DNA from 4 places in the Streptomyces phaeolivaceus genome. Region 2 is predicted to be linked to each of the others. Evidence: riboswitches for the same ligand, from Rfam matches in the RefSeq annotation. Region 2 holds a riboswitch; each other region holds the start of a gene.
The links. A riboswitch is a leader RNA that binds a small molecule or an ion and turns the genes downstream of it on or off. The one in region 2 is predicted to bind cyclic di-AMP.
Positions count from the first base shown of each region.

Region 1: linked by a shared signal. The riboswitch ahead of F9278_RS31165 (C40 family peptidase) and the one ahead of F9278_RS40835 (M23 family metallopeptidase) in region 2 are both predicted to bind cyclic di-AMP.
Region 3: linked by a shared signal. The riboswitch ahead of F9278_RS22355 (M23 family metallopeptidase) and the one ahead of F9278_RS40835 (M23 family metallopeptidase) in region 2 are both predicted to bind cyclic di-AMP.
Region 4: linked by a shared signal. The riboswitch ahead of F9278_RS05770 (C40 family peptidase) and the one ahead of F9278_RS40835 (M23 family metallopeptidase) in region 2 are both predicted to bind cyclic di-AMP.

Region 1 is NZ_CP045096.1:6,709,017-6,713,945, forward strand. Features, by position in the region: gene F9278_RS31160 (NACHT domain-containing protein) at 1-878, shown strand, start outside; gene F9278_RS31165 (C40 family peptidase) at 898-2,097, opposite strand; cyclic di-AMP (ydaO/yuaA leader) riboswitch at 2,107-2,279, opposite strand; gene pcrA (DNA helicase PcrA) at 2,531-4,929, shown strand, end outside.
Region 2 is NZ_CP045096.1:8,955,384-8,960,312, reverse strand. Features, by position in the region: gene F9278_RS40840 (rhamnogalacturonan lyase family protein) at 1-627, opposite strand, end outside; gene F9278_RS40835 (M23 family metallopeptidase) at 808-1,821, opposite strand; cyclic di-AMP (ydaO/yuaA leader) riboswitch at 1,826-1,984, opposite strand; gene F9278_RS40830 (alpha-galactosidase) at 2,286-4,361, opposite strand; gene F9278_RS40825 (tyrosine-protein phosphatase) at 4,586-4,929, shown strand, end outside.
Region 3 is NZ_CP045096.1:4,759,314-4,764,242, reverse strand. Features, by position in the region: gene F9278_RS22360 (PP2C family protein-serine/threonine phosphatase) at 140-1,270, shown strand; cyclic di-AMP (ydaO/yuaA leader) riboswitch at 1,580-1,741, shown strand; gene F9278_RS22355 (M23 family metallopeptidase) at 1,752-2,819, shown strand; gene F9278_RS22350 (aldo/keto reductase) at 3,059-4,003, shown strand; gene F9278_RS22340 (PrsW family intramembrane metalloprotease) at 4,462-4,929, opposite strand, start outside.
Region 4 is NZ_CP045096.1:1,206,474-1,211,402, reverse strand. Features, by position in the region: gene F9278_RS05790 (8-amino-7-oxononanoate synthase) at 1-903, shown strand, start outside; gene F9278_RS05785 (DUF397 domain-containing protein) at 961-1,185, opposite strand; gene F9278_RS05780 (helix-turn-helix domain-containing protein) at 1,195-2,055, opposite strand; gene F9278_RS05775 (ATP-binding protein) at 2,302-2,760, shown strand; gene F9278_RS05770 (C40 family peptidase) at 2,828-3,301, opposite strand; cyclic di-AMP (ydaO/yuaA leader) riboswitch at 3,305-3,475, opposite strand; gene F9278_RS05765 (hypothetical protein) at 3,848-4,165, opposite strand; gene F9278_RS05760 (ATP-dependent Clp protease proteolytic subunit) at 4,173-4,814, opposite strand.

The sequences.
Region 1 (4,929 bases), 2.2 Mb from region 2:
GGGCGTTGCTCGATCTCGTCGCGCTGGAACGGCGCCCGCTCGGCGGCCGGGTCGTGATCGGGATCGACGAACTGGACAAACTCGGCAGCGCCGAGGAGGCCGAGCGGTTCCTGAACGACCTCAAGGTCGTCTTCGGTATTCAGGGATGCCATTTCCTGGTCGCCGTCTCCGAGGACGCGCTCACCGCGTTCGGGCGGCATGTGCTCGACGTGCGGACCGCGTTCGACAGTGCCTTCGACAAGGTCGTGGCCGTGCCGCCGCTCGACCTGGCACAGGCCCGCAGCCTGCTGGAACTGCGCGGTGTCTGGTTGCCCGAGCCCTACCTGTGGCTGTGCCAGGTGCTCTCCGGCGGGCTGCCGCGCGATCTGCTGCGTGCCGTGATGAGCCTCGCCGGTGCCAAGGCCCTGCGTGATGTCGGTGAACTCGCGCCTCTGGCCAGGGAACTGATCACCGAGGACGCGTACGCCGTACTGTCCGCGCAGTCCCGCTACGCGGCGACCCTGGCCGGTGACCACGCGCCTGCGGCCGCGCGCTGGATCGGCGAGGTCTCACAGGCGCCCGTGGACGCCGTCGAATGGGAACAACTGATCTATACGATGCCCGCGATTCCCTCGGACGAGTACGAGACCCGCCGGGCCGCGGACCAGGTCCGGTCCTATCTCGCCCTGGGCGCGACCCTTCTGCGCACCTTCACCGACAGCGACGCCTCCGATCTCGCGCAGCGCCTCGACTGGCTGCGGTCCGCCGGTCCCGGGCCCCTGGGCCGGCTCACCACCGCCCGCGCCAAGCTCGCCGCGGAACCCGACGCGGCGTGGGCGGCGGTGAACCGCTATCGGCGCGAGATACCCCGCATGCTGGAGCTGCCCGGACGGACCTGACCGGGCTGTCGCCCTGCCGTCACGCCGGTCGCACCACGCTGTGGATCGAGGACTCGCCGTCGTAGAAGACCGACTCCTCGCGGACGTATGTGCCCGGCTTGGGGGCGTGGATCATCATGCCGTTGCCGATGTAGAGGCCGACGTGGCCGATGTTGTCGTAGAAGAAGATCAGGTCGCCGGGCCTGGCGTTCGACAGGGAGACGGTGGTGCCCGTGTTGACCTGGTCGTAGGTGGTGCGGGGGAGGTCGACGCCGGCGGCCTTCCAGGCGGCCTGGGTGAGGCCGGAGCAGTCGTAGGAGCCGGGGCCGGTGGCGCCCCAGACGTACGGCTTGCCGATCTGTGCGCGGGCGCGGGCGAGGGCCTTGGCGGCCTTCGAGGCGTAGGTGGAGTCCTCGGCCGGGGCGGCGGTCTCGGTGGATGTCTCCGTGCCGGCGGAGGCCTCCTCCTGGACCGTTCCCTGGGTTCCCTGAGTCTCCTGGCTCCCCTGGGTGTTCTGGGTCGGCTGGGCTGTCGCCGTCTGCTGCCGGGTGAGTTCCTCCGCCTTGCGGTCGGCCTCCTCCTGCTCGCGCTTCTCGATCGCGGCGAGCCGGGCCTTCTCCTCGGCGGTGAGGCTGGAGAGCAGTTCACGGGCCTCGGCCAGCTTCGCCTGGACCTTGGCCTTGCTGGTCTTGAGGGCGTTCTGTGACTCGGTGAGCTGTTCGAGGCTGTCGCTCGCCTCCTGGCGCTGCTCCGTCGCCTCGGCCTGCTCGGTGACGTACGAGTCGACGGCGTCCTTCTGACGGTCCGTCAACCGGTCCATCAGCTGGTTCTGGTCGAAGTAGTCCTGCGGGTTGTCCGCCAGGAGCAGCGAGGCCTGGTCGGGGGCGGCCGCGCCGTTGCGGTACTGGGCCGCGGCGAACGAACCCAGCTCCTCCCGCGCCTCGTTGAGCTTCTCCGTGCGCTTGGCGACGGTTTCGAGGAGGGTGTCGACCTGCTTCTTCTGCTTGGTCGTCTTCTCCTTGGCCGCGTTGTAGTTCTCGGTCGCCGACCCGGCCTGGCGGTAGAGGTCGTCGACCTTCTTCTCGACTTCCTCCAGGCTCGGCCTGTCGTCGGTCGACGGCGCGGCCGTGGCCGTCTGCGAGAGCAGGGCCACGGAGGTGAGGGCGGCGGTGGCGAGAGCGGGGGTGCGGATGCCCGCGCGCGTCCGGCCGGCCGGACGCGGCTTGCGGTGCGGCGCCATGGTTCGGCGTCTCCTTCCGTTGTCCGCCTACCGAGTTAGCTGTCGGGTTCGGGCGCAAGCTTCGGAAGGTTTGCCCTACGACCCTTGCCGCGTGCGGCGGTCGGGTCGATTCACCCCAGAGGTCGGTGGGTCCCCGGCTCCGGCGCCGACGGAAGGCGTACCGGACTCGGCGGAGGCCGTGCGGCCCGGCGACGTTCGCCGGTTGGGTCGTACGGTCCTAGGGAAAAAGCTAGCCAACTCGTGTGGCCCGTGTGAAGGTTGATGTTCGATATGCCTGATACGTTTTCGTGACCTTAGCCTCTTCGGCGCGACAGACGGTAGGATCGATCGCTCACCGTCGCGCGGCGGTCGCGGTGCGTGGCGAGTGTGTACGGTTGTGAACTTCCCGGGGCGGCCTCCCGCTGTCAGTGGGGGCGCCTAGACTCGGAGAGCGATGAGCAGCCTCTTTGACGACAGCTTTCTGGCGGACCTCCAGGCCCCCCGCGGCCACGCGGAGGAACCCCCGCCGCCGCCCGAGGACGATCACGTACCGGAGCCGCTTCCGGACGATCTGTTCGGCGGGAAGTTCGACGCGCCACCGGACCGGGACGCGTACTACCGCGACGGCGCCCCCCGCCCCGCGATCGACGCGGCGGCGCTCCTGGACGGGCTGAACGAGAACCAGCGCGCGGCCGTGGTGCATGCCGGGTCCCCCCTGCTCATCGTCGCCGGCGCCGGCTCGGGCAAGACCCGGGTGCTCACCCATCGCATCGCCCATCTGCTGGGCGAGCGGCGGGTCCATCCCGGCCAGATCCTCGCGATCACCTTCACCAACAAGGCCGCCGGTGAGATGAAGGAGCGCGTCGAGCAGCTCGTCGGCCCGCGCGCCAACGCCATGTGGGTCATGACCTTCCACAGCGCGTGCGTACGGATCCTGCGCCGGGAGAGCAAGAAGCTCGGCTTCACCTCCTCCTTCTCCATCTACGACGCCGCCGACAGCAAGCGGCTGATGGCGCTCGTCTGCCGTGATCTGGACCTCGACCCGAAGCGCTTCCCGCCCAAGTCCTTCAGCGCCAAGATCTCGAACCTGAAGAACGAGCTGATCGACGAGGAGGACTTCGCCGCCCAGGCCTCCGACGGCTTCGAGAAGACCCTCGCCCAGGCCTACGCGATGTACCAGTCCCGCCTCCGCGAGGCGAACGCGCTGGACTTCGACGACCTGATCATGACGACGGTCAATCTGCTGCGCGCCTTCCCGGACGTCGCCGAGCACTACCGCCGCCGCTTCCGGCATGTCCTCGTCGACGAGTACCAGGACACCAACCATGCCCAGTACGCCCTGGTCAGAGTGCTGGTCGGCACCTCCGAGCACCCGGTCGACGTCCCGCCCAACGAGTGGGACGTACCGCCCGCCGAGCTGTGCGTCGTGGGTGACGCCGACCAGTCGATCTACGCCTTCCGCGGTGCGACCATCCGCAACATCCTCCAGTTCGAGGAGGACTACCCGGACGCGACGACGATCCTGCTGGAGCAGAACTACCGCTCCACGCAGACGATTCTGAGCGCGGCCAACGCGGTCATCGAGCGCAACGAGTCCCGCCGCCCCAAGAACCTGTGGACCAACGCGGGCGCGGGCGCCCAGATCACCGGCTATGTCGCCGACACCGAGCACGACGAGGCCCAGTTCGTCGCCGACGAGATAGACCGACTGACGGACGCGGGCGACGCGAAGGCCGGAGACGTCGCCGTCTTCTACCGGACCAACGCCCAGTCCCGTGTCTTCGAAGAGATCTTCATCCGCGTCGGCCTGCCCTACAAGGTCGTCGGCGGCGTCCGCTTCTACGAGCGCAAGGAGGTCCGGGACGTCCTCGCCTACCTGCGCGTTCTCGCCAACCCGGAGGACTCCGTCCCGCTGCGCCGCATCCTCAACGTGCCCAAGCGCGGCATCGGGGACCGCGCCGAGGCGATGATCGACGCCCTCTCGCAGCGCGAGAAGATCAGCTTCCCGCAGGCCCTGAAGCGCGTCGACGAGGCGTACGGCATGGCGTCCCGCTCGACCAACGCCGTCAAGCGGTTCAACACGCTGATGGAGGACCTGCGGACCGTCGTCGACTCCGGCGCAGGACCGGCGACCATCCTGGAGGCGGTCCTCGAACGCACCGGCTATCTCGCCGAGTTGCAGGCCTCCACCGACCCCCAGGACGAGACCCGTATCGAGAACCTCCAGGAACTCGCCGCCGTCGCCCTGGAGTTCGAGCAGGAGTCCGGGGCCGCGGCAGGCGAGGGAGAGGGCGAGGGCGAGGGCGAGGCCGTCGCGACGCCCGCCGGGCTCTCCGCCTTCCTGGAGCGGGTCGCCCTCGTCGCCGACTCCGACCAGATCCCCGACGAGGAGGAGGACGGCTCGGGCGTCATCACGCTCATGACCCTCCACACCGCCAAGGGCCTGGAGTTCCCGGTCGTCTTCCTCACCGGCATGGAGGACGGCGTCTTCCCGCACATGCGTGCCCTCGGCCAGACCAAGGAGCTGGAGGAGGAGCGCCGGCTCGCGTACGTCGGCATCACCCGCGCACGGGAACGGCTCTACCTCACCCGGTCCTCGCTACGCAGCGCCTGGGGCCAGCCCTCGTACAACCCGCCGTCCCGCTTCCTGGAGGAGATCCCGGCGACGCATCTGGAGTGGAAGCGCACGGGTGCCTCCGCGCCGGTCTCCTCGGGGCCGGCCGCCGGGGTCGTGTCCTCGCTGTCCTCGTCCCGCTCCCGTTCCTCGGCCTCCGGCGCGTCCGGCTTCGCGACCCGCCGAGGCAACGAGAAGCCGGTGGTCTCGCTCGCGGTGGGCGACCGCGTCACCCATGA
Region 2 (4,929 bases):
GTTGGCGCCGTTCCCGCCTGCCTGGGTGTAGGAGCCGGGTCCGAGGTCGACACGCCAGAGCCGCTCGCCGGTCAGCGTGTACGCCTCCAGCAGGTCGGGCCGGTCCCGGGTGCCGGAGAGCCGGCTGACGACCAGCTCGTAGCGTCCGTCCCCGTCGAGGTCACCGGGCCAGGCGTGCTGCACGCTGTATCCGTCGGCGGCGGCGAGCGGGATCTCGGCGTACCCCTTGCCGAAGTCCGGTCCCGGACCCGGCCTCGCTCCCGACCCCGGACCCGGCTTCTCCTCCCGCCCGTCGACGACGGCCCGCACGCTGTACGCGCCCGTGCCCCGGCTGTCGTCCTGGAAGGTCGTCGACCGGGTGATCGGCGCCCGGTTCAGCCGCTTGCGGCCCTTGTACACGTTGAACGCGACGGTGTCGCCGTACCGGGCGTACTCCGTGCCGAGCAGCCGCCAGCTGAGGAAGGTCCCGTCCCCGGACGGCACGGCGACCAGGCCGCGGTCCAGGTTCTCCACGACCCTGCGCGGTGCCTCGGCGGCATGGCCGGCGGGCGCGGAGAAGAGCAGGGCGGTCGCGGTGAGGACGACGGTTCTTCGGGGTCGGGTTCTTCGGGGTCGGGCGGTACGCACCAACACTCCTTCGACGAGGTGGAAAGCGCTTACGCCGAGCACTCTTCCCGCGCCTCGTGGAAGTGTCGAGATGTTGATCAGCCATGCCACAAGACCGCAACACGGCGATCATGAAACGCCGAAGGCCGGCCCCGGATCACGGGAGCCGGCCTTCACCGCGCGCGGTGGGCGGGGGTGCCGTCAGACGCTGACGCCCTTCGAGCGGAGGTAGGCCAGGGGGTCGATGTCCGAGCCGTAGTCGGGGCTGGTGCGGATCTCGAAGTGGAGGTGCGGCCCGGTGACGTTGCCGGTCGCGCCGGAGAGGCCGATCTGCTGGCCGCCGGTCACGGACTGGCCCGCGGAGACCGAGAGCGAGGAGAGGTGGGCGTACTGGGCGTAGTAGCCGTCGGCGAGCTTGATGACGACCTGGTTGCCGTACGCGCCGCCCCAGCCGGCGGAGACGACGGTGCCCGCGCCGACGGCCTTGAGGGTGGTCCCGGTCGGGGCCACGAAGTCGACGCCCGTGTGGTAGCCGCTGGACCACATGCTGCCGGCGGTCTTGTACGCGGTGCCGACGGTGGCGCCCTGGATCGGCACGCTGAAGCCGGAGCCGCTGGACGACGAGGACTGCTCGGTCGACGTGGAGGTCGACGCCTGGGTGTCCTTCGACTCCTGCTTCGAGGTCCCGGCCGACTTCGACGACTGCGACGACTCGGACGACTCGGCGGCCTTGGAGGACTGCGACAGCTGCGGCTTCGACGACTGCGACGAGCCGCCCGAGGTCGCCCGGCCGTCGATGCTGAGCTTGAGGCCCGGGTGGATGAGCGAGGGGTCGGAGCCGATCGCCTCACGGTTGTCCGAGTACAGCTGCTTCCAGCCGCCCTCGACGTCCTGCTCGTCCGCGATCTTCGCGAGGTAGTCGCCGACCTTCACCGAATAGGTCTTGGTCGCCGCCTTCTTGGTGGCGGTCTTCTCGGCCTGCGCGGCCTTCTCGGCCTGCTCGATCCGAGCGCCCGCCTGTGCCGCGGCCTTCTCGGCGGCGACGGTGTCCGTCTTCTCGGACACCCCGGAGACGGCGGCGGTCGGGGTCGCGGCATGGGCGCCCGCGGCTCCGATCAGCGGCAGCGCGAGCGCCGCGCCACCGGTCCCGGCGGCGGCTATCGATCGGGTGAAACGCTGGGACTTCGGACGGCGGTGCTTACCCTTCGCGGGCATGGCGAATTCCTCTCCGGCGCCTACGAGGTGAGCTGTCGGGTGCGGACTGGAGATGTCCGGCCGTGCTTGCGCACGGCTTTACCCCTAGCCGTTCCGGAGACCGGAACAGGCGGTGATTCCTGTGGGTCCCCCGCTCCTGCCGTGGATCGGGTCGGTACGCGGCTCCGGTCGGCGGCAGGATTGGGCGTCCGTCCGGATTGACGCCGAACTTAAGCGACTTGTGCCCACAGAGACAACCATTGGGACTTCCTGTGCGTCTTCCTCCCTGAGCCTTACATGAATTCACGCTCACGCTCCGTTAGAGACCGGTCCTGAGCATTTCCAACCGCCCTGGAAACGCCCAAGAATTACGTGAACATGGCGACAGCGGAACGTCACGAATATGACGCTACTCACGCACCTACGACTCAGTAGGCTTTATTCCAGGGCTTGTTGGAATTACAGCTGCATTACGGACAGATCACTCAAGTGCGACACAGGCGGATAACTGCCGCATCGAAGTCACCGCGCAGCCCCGTCCGCATCCCGTGATGCAACAGCACCGCCCCCCGGTGCACTTCGCCCGTTTCGCGGCATTCATACGTCCCCGCCGGGTCGAGTCCACGCAGCCGGAGCGGGGCGGGCGGCTCGCCGTAGTGCTGGGCCTGGAGCCAGGCGAGGACGACCACCTCGTCGCCGTGGACGTACTGCACGGCGCTCAGCCCGCCGGTCGGGGGCCGCAGCCGGTAGAGATCACCGCGCTGCACGACCGGCCGGATCTCCTTGTACCGCTCGATCCAGCCGCGCGCCTCGGCCAGCTCCTCCTCGGTCCACTCGGTGAGGTCGCCGCCGACGCCGAGCACCCCTGCCATCGCGCTGACGAACCGGAACCGCAGCGAGCTGACCCGGCCGTTGAGCTGGTTGTTCGGGCTGTCGGTGACCCAGGCGGCCATGGTCCGGGCCGGATGGATCTGGCTGAAGCCGTGCTGGATGGCGAGCCGGTCGAGCGGGTCGGTGTTGTCGGACGTCCACACCTGGTCCGTCCGCGCCATCACCCCGAGATCGATCCGGCCGCCGCCGCCCGAGCACGACTCGAACGCCACCCCCGGATGCGCGGCCCGCAGCCGGTCCAGCAGGGCGTAGAAGGCGCGCACATGCTCGACCCAGAGCTTCTGCGGATAGGGCTCGCCGGGCCAGCCCGCATCGGTGAAGCAACGGTTGAAGTCCCACTTCACATAGTCGATCGGCGCGCTGGAGAGAAGCGCGTCCAACCGCTCCCAGAGGTATTCCTGAACGTCCTCGCGGGCGAGATTGAGAACGAGCTGATTGCGCAGCTCCGTCCGCTTTCGTCCCGGTTGGAACTGTGCCCATTCGGGGTGCGCCCGGTACAGCTCACTGTCCGGGTTGACCATTTCCGGCTCGACCCAGATGCCGAACCGCATCCCGAGGGCGTGCACATAGTCGGCGAGCGGCTTGAGCCCCTTCGGGAATCGGTCCGGATTGGGCGCCCAGTCGCCGAGCCCGGCCCGGTCGCTCGTACGCGCCCCGAACCAGCCGTCGTCCACCACGAACAGCTCGACCCCGATGGCCGCCGCCGCCCGCGCCAGCGTCCCCTGCTGATCCTCGGAGATGTCGAACTCGGTGGCCTCCCAGGAGTTGAAGAGCACCGGCCGGTCCTGGTCCGCGTCCGGGATGACGTACGTCCGCTGGTAGGCGTGCCAGGCGCGGCTGGCCCCGCCGAAGCCGCCGTCGCTCCACAGGCCGGCGAAGACGGGCGTGGTGAACGTCTCCCCCGTCTCCAGCCGCAGCAGCCCGGACTCGTCGTAGCCGGCGCCGCCGGTGATCTGCACGCGCGCGTCCGGGAGTTGGGCGACCGCGATGCGCCAGGACCCCGACCAGCCCAGCGCGCAGCCGTAGACCTCGCCGCGCTCCTCGGTGGCGTCGGTGTCGAGGGCGACCCAGGGCAGATGCTGGTGCCCGGTGTGGCCGCGCCGGCTGCCGATGACTTTCTCGCCGTAGGTGAGGTCGCCGCGCACGAGCCGGGACTCGGCCGCCCACCTGCCGTGCAGCTGCGAGAGGTGCCAGGACTCCTCCGCGCGCGGCGGCAGTGTCCAGGTCGCCGAGTCGGCGCGCAGCAGCTCCACCGCCGGGCCCTCGTTGGCGAGGGTCACCCAGCGCTCGACCACGTCGTCGCGCATCCGGTAATGCAGGGTGATCGCGAGTCCGTCGTCGCCGAACCGCAGCCGCAGCTCGTCGCCGTCGGCCTCCGCCCCCGCGAAGGACCACTCGGTGCCGCGCCGCTCGTCCGTGCGCACGGAGAGCGCGGGGCGGGTGAAGCGGGGGCCGCCCTCGACGGGGTACTCCTCGTGTCCGTCGACCGGCGCCTCGAACGGCCAGTACGGCAGCTGCTGCCGGGCGGACAGCTCCTCCGCGTCGGCGAGCGCGATTCTGGGACCCCAGTGCAGATGCAGCAGCTCGTCGTTCTCCGTGAGCCGCAGGGCATAGCTGCTCCTGGGCCCCGTGAGAAGCCAGGTCCGGCCGTCGGCGCCGATTTCCAACATCAGGTCCCCACAATTTCGAACAGGTGCAATCGGGCTTCAACATCATCGCAGGTCGTCACGGGCGCTCGCGGCCCCTGTGGACAACTCTCGCGGGCCCTCGCCACCGCCCCTGTGGACAACTCATTGGCGTACGCACCCATGTCGTATGGTCGAGTGCGCGCCTCGATGTCGAGCGCGCGTCCGTCGGCGTTCGGCGCCGGCGGCCGGATGGGAGGGAGCCCCCAGTGACGCAGCAGATCCCGTCGACCGAGCCCGAGCTGACCGGAGTGCGCAATTTCCGGGACGTGGGCGGTCTGCCGACCGTGGACGGCCGCCGGGTGCGTCACGGAGTGCTGTTCCGCAGCGGCCACCTGGCGCACGCGAGCGACGAGGACGCCGCGTTCCTGGCCTCCCTCGGCCTGCACACGGTCTTCGACTTCCGCAACGCGGCGGACCAGAAGCTGGAGGGCCCGGACGTCGAGCTGCCCGGCGTGCTCAATGTGAACCTGCCGCTGAGCGACCCGGCGGACGGCGCCGAGTTCTGGAAGATGGTCCGCGACGGCGACCTGGACCAGCTGCGGGAGCTGCT
Region 3 (4,929 bases), 4.2 Mb from region 2:
CTTCGCTCGACCGGGAGGTACCCCCACGACGCCGCGACGCCGCCCTCCGGGCGACGACGGGAATTGTCAGACAGGCCCTAGCTAGCCCACTCGGCCCCGCCGAGTAGCCCGGTTCCCGGCCGCCGGAAACCCTGTATCCGTGGGGCAGCGAGAGGGCGCGGAGGGCGTGAGGGAGCCGGGCGGGTGGCGGTTCTCGTACGCCCGTGCGCTCGTCCGCGTCGTCCCCGCACTGCTGATCGCCATCGGCCTCTTCTACGACCACTTCACCCCGAGCGAGTTCACGGCGGTCCCCTTCTTCACCGCCGCGCCCCTGGTGGCGGCCCCGCTCTTCTCGCTGCACGGCACGGTGATCACCGGCGTCGTCTCGGTCGCCGGCATCACCGCCGTACGGATCGTCTACGACGACGCGGGCCATGTGGACGCGATCACCGAGATCGCCACGGTGGCCACCGTCGCCGTACTGGCCGTACTGATCAACCGTCTCGTCCGCCGCAGCGACGCCCGGCTCGCGACCGCCCGGGAGATCGCCGAGGCGGCGCAGCGGGCCGTACTGCCGGTGCCGCAGGAGCGGATCGGCGGGCTGGAGATCGCCGCGCGGTACGAGGCGGCGCAGGCCGGGGCGTCGATCGGGGGCGATCTGTACGCGGTGCAGGACTCGCCCCACGGCGTACGGCTGGTCGTCGGCGATGTGCGCGGCAAGGGGCTGGGGGCGGTGTCGGCGGTGGCGGTGCTGATCGGCGCGTTCCGGGAGGCGGCCGAACAGGAGTCGACGCTCGAGGCGGTGGCCCAGCGGCTGGAACGGGCACTGGCCCGCGAGAGCACCCGGCGGGAGGCCGCGCGCCGGGACGCGGCGGTGAAGTACGAGGGGTTCGTGACGGCCGTACTGGCGGAGTTCCCGCACGGCGCCGGCCGCGCCCGGATCGTCAACCGGGGCCATCCGTCCCCCCTGCTGCTGTACGCCGACGGCACCCTGCGCACCCTGGACGCCCCGCGGCCCGCGCTCCCGCTGGGCATGCAGGACCTGGCCACCTGGCCCGACCGCGCGGAGGAGACCGACTTCCCGCCCGGCGCCACGCTGCTCTTCCACACCGACGGCCTCTCCGAGGCGAGGGACGCGCGAGGTGTCTTCTACGACCCGGCCGCCCGCCTGTCCGGCCGCGCCTTCTCCACCCCGGACGCCCTGCTGACGACCCTGGCGGAGGAGGTGCGCCGGCACACGGGCGGCCGTACGACGGACGACATGGCCCTCTTGGTGGTCCACCGCCCCTGACACACACGTCCCTCCGCACACCCGCCCCCGCACACACGTCTCTCACGTCTCTCACATCTCGCGCCTCCCATCTGTTCGATGTCACCGAGCGTGCCCGTCCGACCGTCCTGCGTATAACAACTGACGTACCGTCAGGACAACTGTTACTCGTGAGTCAATGCCAACTCGCCCGTTTTCGGCCCCTCATGACCCGTAAAGTCCAGCGCGAAAGCCGGAACGATCATTCGGAACAGCTTGGAATGGAGCACTCGTGTCTATTAACGTTCGATAACGCAGCGCGGTCGTCCCAGCCGTCACAAGAGACGGCTCCGTGCTCACGCGCCGAATCCCGCAAGGGAACCGGGGAACCACCACCCTGGGGTGAATCGCACGGAAACCGCCGTGGCAGTACGCACGTCCGGTTTACGCGCGTAGGAGACCTTCCTGCTCCGAACCCGTCAGCTAACCCGGTAGGCGAGGAGGAAGGAAGGAGTACGCCCACGTGGCGTCGAACCGGTCCGCGACCGAAGCCCCGTTCGTGCCGACCCAACGCGAAGGCGAGAGCCAGACGTTCGGTTACGGCAGCTACAGCAGCGACAACGAGGGCCCCTGGCAGGAGTGGAATCCCAGCGAGGACACCCTGCGTCCCGTTCGCGGCCGGCACCGTGTCGCCAAGCCGCGCGGCGTACTCGCCCGTGGCGGACTGGCCCGCAGCTCCACGGTTCTCGGCGTCGGTGTCATAGCCGCCGTCAGCGGAGCCGGTATGGCGAGCGCGCAGTCCGGCAAGGCCCCGGTCTCCATCTCGATGCCCGACATGCCGAACGTCGGCTCGGTCTTCGAGGACGAGCCCGAGGCCGAGACGCCGGAGCCCGAGGCCTCCACCTCCCCGCTCAGCAACGCCGGTCTGATCGCCACCGACACCGCCCAGGGCACGGCGGACGCCGGTGAGGCGCTGCGCGCCCGGATCATCGCGCAGGCCGAGTCCCAGCAGGACGCGTTCGACAAGGCCGCCGCCGAGGCCGCCCAGACCGCCGCCGCGGACAAGGCCGCCGAGCAGGCCGCCAAGGAGAAGAAGGAAGCCGAGGCCAAGGAGGCCGCCGCCGAGAAGAAGGCGGCCGAGGAGGCGGAGAAGAAGAAGGAAGCTGAACGCATCGCGGCCCTCGCGGGCCAGTTCACGCTTCCCACCTCCTCCTACACCCTCACCTCCACCTTCGGCCAGGCGGGCCCGTACTGGTCCTCCGGCTACCACACCGGCCTGGACTTCGCGGCCCCCACCGGCACCCTGATCAAGGCCGTCGGCAGCGGCACGATCACGCAGGCCGGCTACGAGGGCTCGTACGGCTACAAGACCGTCCTCACCCTCGATGACGGCACCGAGATCTGGTACGCCCACCAGTCCTCCATCGGCGTTAGCGTCGGCCAGAAGGTCACCACCGGCGACGTCATCGGCCGCGTGGGCGCCACCGGCAACGTCACCGGCGCCCATCTCCACATGGAGGTCCACCCCGGCGGCTCGGCCAGCGGCATCGACCCGGCGGCCTGGCTCCGCAGCAAGGGCGTCACCCCGTAGGACCACCCCCGCTCCCCGGAGCACAACAACAACGACGCCGCGCGGGCCACGGGCCTACGCGGCGTTCGCCATGCCGGGGCGAGACGGGACGGTAAGAGGACGAGGCACCCCTCCCCCTCCCCCTCCCCCTCCCCCTCTCCCCCTCTCTCCCCCCCTCTCTCCCCTTCTCTCTCCTCCCTTCACGTGCTGTTCATGGTGGGGCGGAATGCGAGGGTCCGGGCCGGGGGTTGACGCCCTACATGACTTCTCTTCGCAAGCTGGGCACGTCCGACATCGAGGTCTTCCCGCTCTCCCTCGGGGGCAACGTCTTCGGCTGGACGGCGGACGAGGCACAGTCCTTCGCCGTCCTCGACGCCTACAAGGCGGCCGGGGGCAACTTCGTCGACACGGCCGACGCCTACTCGGCGTGGGTGGAGGGCAACGAGGGCGGTGAGTCCGAGCGGATCATCGGCAAGTGGGTCAAGGCTCGCGGCAACCGCGCCGACGTGGTCATCGCGACCAAGGTGAGCCAGCACCCCGAGTACCCGGGCCTGACGGCGGCCAACATCAAGGCCGCGGCCGACGCCTCCCTCGCCCGCCTCGGCACGGACTACATCGACCTCTACTACACCCACTTCGACCAGCCCGAGGTGCCCGTCGAGGAGATCATCACCGCCCTCGACGAGCTGGTGAAGGCCGGCAAGGTCCGCGCGATAGCCGCGTCCAACATCACCCCCGAGCGCCTGAAGGCCTCCCTGGACTTCTCGGCCGCCGAGGGCCTGGCCCGCTATGTCGCCCTCCAGCCCCACTACAACCTGGTCTCCCGCGACACCTACGAGGGCGCCCTCCAGACCGTCGCCGCCGACGCGGGCCTCTCCGCCGTCCCGTACTTCGGCCTGGCCAAGGGCTTCCTCACGGGCAAGTACCGCCCCGGCACGACCGTCGACAGCCCCCGGGCGGCGGGCGCGGGTGCCTACCTCGAAACGCCGACCGGTACGCGGGTCCTCGCCGCGCTCGACGAGATCGCCGAGGCCCGGGGTGCCGCCCACGCGACCGTGGCGCTGGCCTGGCTCGCCGCCCAGCCGACCGTCGCCGCCCCCATCGCCTCCGCCCGCACCCTCGACCAACTCCCGGCCCTCCTGGCCGTCCCCGACCTCACCCTGACCCCCGAGGAACTGACCCACCTGACCAAGGCATCGGCGTAACTCCGACCCAACTCCGCGTACGTCCGCCTACGACAGCGTACGTCCGCCTATGGCCGCGTACGTCCGCCTACGACAGCGTACGTCCGCCTACGACAGCGTACGTCCGCCTACGACAGCGTACGTCCGCCTACGGCCGTCGGGATCCGCCTCTCGTTGCACATGGCACCCGGCGGCCGGTGCCGGGCCGAGCCGGGTCGCGCGACCCGGCGCTCACGGGGCACCGCCTGCGCCCACCCGTGCCGCCCCAGCGGCACGATTGCCCGCGGCTATAGCCGCGGGCACCCCGTACGGCGGGTCAGGGGCGTACGGCGAGAAGGGGGCGTGTCGGGGGGTGTCCGCCCGCAGCGGTTGGCGCGTCAACTCGTCCCACTTCTCAGCCAACCGATTCCGCGCCGTTCCGAGGACGGACACCCCCCGGCGCGCCCCCGACCCACCCACGCCCCCACGCCCCCACGCCCCTAGGACCGATACGGGTTGTACACGGCATAAGCCGACACCCCGTAGCCCACAGGCTGCGGATACCCCGACCCATACCCGCCGTACCCGTACCCACCGCCGTACCCGTACCCACCGCCGTACCCGTACCCACCGCCGTACCCATACCCGGACCACCCCCCGGCCCCCACCTCCCGCCCCGCAAACCCCATGGCCGACCGAGCCACCTCCCGCCTCCGCCACAGCTCGAACAACAACTCCCGCTCCCGCAGAGCGAAGTCACCCCCGGCCCACCCCCGCCGCCCCCGCCGCCGCAGAAACGCCAACCGCGTCGCGTACACCTCGTACTCGGCGATCGACCGCGCCCCCGCCTTCCCGAAGTGATGCGCCGCATACTCCCGCGCCACCCGCCGAGCCCGCATCGACCCCAGCACGAACGGCTCGGCCGGCGTCAGCCACCCCGCCGCCGCATACGCCGGCAACTCCTCCCG
Region 4 (4,929 bases), 7.7 Mb from region 2:
GGCGAGCTGGAGCGGGAACTCGCCGACTTCTGCGGCTTCGAGGCCGCCCTCGTCTTCTCCTCCGGCTACGCCGCCAACCTCGCCGCCGTCACCGCGCTCGCCCCGCACGGCTCCCTGATCGTCTCGGACGCGGGCAACCACGCCTCGCTCATCGACGGCTGCCGGCTGGCCCGGGGCACCACCCAGGTCGTCGCCCACGCCGACCCGGAGTCGGTCCGCAAGGCACTGGGCACGGGCGGCGGGGTGCCCGCCGTCGCCGTCTCCGACACCGTCTTCTCCGTGGACGGGGACGCCGCCCCGCTGGCCGCCCTCGCCGCCGTCTGCCGGGAGTACGGCGCCGGGCTGATCGTGGACGACGCCCACGGACTCGGCGTCCTGGGCGACGGGGGCCGGGGCGCGCCGTACGCGGCGGGGCTCGCGGGCGACCCCGACGTGGTCGTGACGGTCACGCTGTCGAAGTCGCTGGGCAGCCAGGGCGGTGCCGTCCTCGGCCCGGCCCACGTCATCGACCATCTGGTCAACGCGGCCCGGACGTTCATCTTCGACACCGGCCTCGCCCCGGCCGCGACCGGCGCGGCGCTCGCCGCGCTGCGGCTGCTGCGCCGGGAGCCGCAACGGGCCGCGCGGGCCCGTGCGGTGGCGCGGGAGCTGCACACACGGCTGACGGCGTCGGGCCATGAAGCGGTGCGGCCCGACGCCGCCGTGGTGTCCGTACGCGCGCCGTCGCCGGATCAGGCGGTCCGATGGGCGGCCAACTGCCGGGCGGCGGGTCTCGCCGTCGGCTGTTTCCGCCCACCGTCCGTGCCCGACGGCGTCTCACGGCTGCGGTTGACCGCCCGCGCGGATCTCACACAGGGGCAGATCGATCGAGCCGTGGGGATCATCGGCGATACGCGACCGTGAGTCGGCGTCCCGGCCGAGCGTCGCCACGAGCGGAAGCGCACACGCTGTCGGTGGTGGTCACCGCAGCGTGGTGATGAATCCCTCCCAGGCGTCGGGGTCGAACAGCAGGGCGGGCCCCGCCGTGTTCTTGGAGTCGCGTACGGCCACCAGACCGGCCCAGCGGCCGGGCCCGGGACGGGCCGTCTCCACGCAGTTGTTCATTCCGGTGCTGCGACTGCTGCGCAGCCATCGCACTCCGCGCAGTTCGGTACTGGTGGTTACGTTCCGAGGCAGTGCGGACATGGTGCCTCCTTACGCGCCGGTGGCTAGTCCGGCGATGTAATCCAACGAGTCCTCGGGCGAAAGGGCGTGGATCTGAAGGGCGTTGAAGGCCTCGACATACGCCTTGAGGTCTTCTTTCCGTTCGAGGTAGAGGCTACTCGTCAAGTGGTCGAGAACAACCACGTCCAGATCAGATGTGCTCCGAAACGAGAAAATTACGAAAGGGCCGGTGACGCCGATATGCGCCCCGGCAGTGAACGGGAGCACCTGCAGTCGCACTTGGGGAAGCCGCGCCGCCTCGACCAGATGGACCAGCTGCCGCGTCATGATCTCCGGGCCACCCACCTCACGTCGGAGAACGCCCTCGTCGAGCACCGCGCTCAGCCTCATCGGCGGGCTCCCGCGCAGAACCTCCTGCCGCGCGAGCCGCACCTCCACGAGCGCGTCGATTTTGTCGTCTTCCAGCCCCTCCACCGCGGCCCGGGTCACCGCCCGCGCGTACTCGGGGATCTGCAGCAGCCCCGGCACCACCGAGGTCTCCAGCGTCCGCATCCCCCCGGCCTGCGACTCCAGACTGATGAAGTCCCGGTACGTCGGCGGCAGTACGCCCCGGTACGCGTGCCACCAGTTGTGCCGCCCGCCGCCGTCCTCGGAGCCCGCCAACGCCAGGAGCAGCTCCCGTAATTCGGTGTCGTCCACCCCGTACGCGTCCAGCAGCTTGCGTACGTCCGCGGGCTTCACCCCGCTGGCGCCCGTCTCGATCCGGCTCACCTTGGACTGGTGCCAGCCCACGCGGTCGGCCGCCTCGATACTGGTGAGCGCGGAACGGGTGCGCAGCACACGCAACTCGGCACCGAGCTTGCGGCGGCGTACCGCCGGACCGTACTGCATGGGATTCTCCTTCCGCCCGGCGCGCGAAGTCGGGGTGACGACAGAGGATGGACGAAGACCCCACCCGAATACGGTCGGCCGTCGGATAGTTCACCGCTTCGAGCGACAGATATATGCATATCTTGGTGGATCGCACCCGAGACAGCCCAGGTAGTGGCAGTCTGGCGCGAAGCACCAGTCCGGGACCGTAGTCGAACCATCCGCTCCCTGTCGGACACCGGTCCCGTGGGAAAGGGACGCCTCGCCATGGCAGATCACCTGGAAGCATCCGTCACTCTGCCGAGCGATCCCGCCTCGGTGTCCGCCGCCCGGAACTACGTCGCCGGCGTGCTCGCCGAATGGGGCCTGCCGGGCGACACCGACATCGCGGAGACCGTGCGCCTGATCGTGTCCGAACTCGCCACCAACGCCGTCCAGCACACCCTGGGCCAGTCGCCCACCTTCACCGTGGACCTCGCCCTCGACCGGGACGAGCACCTGCGCATCGGCGTCACCGACAGCCATCCACGCTTCCCGAAACGACTGCCGGCCGCCGTCCAACAGGACAACGGCCGGGGCATGGTCATCATCCGCTGGCTGACCGCCGAATGCGGCGGCAGGCTGAGCGTCAGACCCACTCGGGAGGGCGGCAAGACGGTGGCGATCGAACTTCCGTGGACGGTCCCCGTGCAACCGGTCACGGCGGGCGGTCCGCAGGAGACATGAGGACCGCGATCGGCGCGCACCAGAGGCGTCGGGGGCGGCGGAGCGCTCCGCCGCCCCCGACGGTGGGTCAGCGGACCCGGCCGTACCAGACGTTCTTCGTCCAGAGCTTCTGCAGCCGGACGACGTCACCCGTCTTCGGCGAGTGCCAGATCTTTCCCTTCCCCGCGTAGATACCGACGTGATAGACGCTCGAACCGGAGTGGAGGAAGACGAGGTCTCCGAGCTTGCGGTTGCTCGCGGAGATGTGCTTCGTCTTGTTGTACTGCTGCTGAGCAGTACGGGGCAGCTTCTTGCCCGCCTTCTTGAACGAGTAGAGCGTCAGCCCTGAGCAGTCGAACCTGCCCGGACCCGTGGCGCCGTACTTGTAAGGGGAGCCCTTCTTGGAAGCCGCGACCTTGAGTGCCTTCGACGCCACTGTGGCGGCCTCGGCGCCGGATGCGGCGCCCGGGACCACGATGCTGCCGCTCACTGCGGCGATGGTGAGAGCCGAGGCCGTGCCGGCCCGGGTCAACAGCGACGGGACACGATTCAGCGCAGTCATGCGCAACCCTTCGTCAGCCGCCTGTGAAGGATGACCTGTCGGATTCGGGCTGGCGAAGTTGCCCGGCCGCTGACGCGGCTTCACCCCAAGGGCTGCTCGGCCCGGTCATGGGTTGACCGTTCCGGCGACCCGTCGTGCTTGGGTCCTCCACTCCTGCCGATGCACTCCTGTCGACCGGTCATCCGGGTAGCGGCAGGACTCGGCGTCCACCCGGATCGCCCCGCCGCTGCGGCGGGGGCTTGTCGTCAGGAAGGGATCTTGGCGCACGGACGTCCGAAAATCCCAACGGAACCATGGATTTGTGGTCTTACTCACCACTCCCCCGTTCGGGTGGACAGGGGGATTTCGGCGGGTGTGTCCAAGTGGCCGAGGAGGTCCGCACCAGCACCGGAATGGCGTGCTCCGGCCATGTACCAGGCGTGTTGCGCAACTTGACAGGTCCTTGCGACGTATGGGCCGATGGGTCGATCGCGGTAGGCCGTCCGAAGGGCGTGAAACCCGGACCGGACGCCCCGTCAGTAGTACGGCGCGCGGGCCTGGATCGGTTCAGGTCGGTGAGTCCTCCGGTTCCGGGGGCAGGGCCACCCGGCCGGCCCGCCGTTCGCCGTCGAGGACCCGCAGGGCCCGCGCGAGCGTCGGGGCGTGCACCTCGTTCTCCCCGCGCCTGTGCATCAGTTCGAGCGCCTCGCGCAGGGCGATCGCCTTCGCGACGAGCGCCTGCGCCGCACGCAACCCGCGGTAGGTGTCGCCCGGACGGGCCGGATTGATCCGGCCGAGCAGATCGACCACGTCCAGGTAACGGTCGATCAGCTCCGCCTCGGCGCGGGTGAGCGCGGGCAGCGGCGGCAGTTCGGGTGGCAGCATCCGCGCCTCACCTCGCGCCGGGGAGCGTGGGCGAGCCCTTGCGGCTCCGGATCACCCGGTCGGCCAACCCGTACGCCACCGCCGCCTCGGCGTCGAGGAACAGGTCCCGCTCGATGTCGGCGGCGATCCGCTCCGGGCCGCGCCCCGTGTGCCGGACGAGCATCTCCTCCAGCATCCGGCGGTTGCGCGTCAACTCCGCCGCCTGGATGACCAGATCACTCGTCTGCCCCTCGATCCGGTCGGTCGTCCCCGGCTGGTGGATCAGCACCCGCGCCCCCGGCAGCATGAACCGCTTGCCGGGCGTGCCCGCCGCCAGCAGCACCGCGGCGGCCGAACCCGCCTGCCCCAGACAGACGGTCTCCACATCGCAGGTGACGAACCGGATCGTGTCGTAGAGCGCCGTCATCGCGCTGAACGAGCCGCCCGGCGAATTGATGTACAGCGAGATGTCGCGGTCCGGCGCCTGGTACTCGAGATGCATGAACTGCGCCATCACGTCGTTCGCCGACGTGTCGTCGATCGGTGTCCCGAGGAACACGATCCGTTCCTCCAGCAGCTTCGAGTACGGGTCCATCGTCCGGTGACCCGCACCGGTGCGCTCGGTGAACTCGGGCAGCACATGTCGGGCCGACGGTCGGTTCGCGGGCATGGGGACGCCTCCTCTGGAACGGCTTCTGTACAGAATGTACAGGACGTACGAGGGGCTGGGGAGGGGCCCGGCGAGAGACGGCGCCCCGCGAACGGGATCTTCCGCTCGGGGCGGC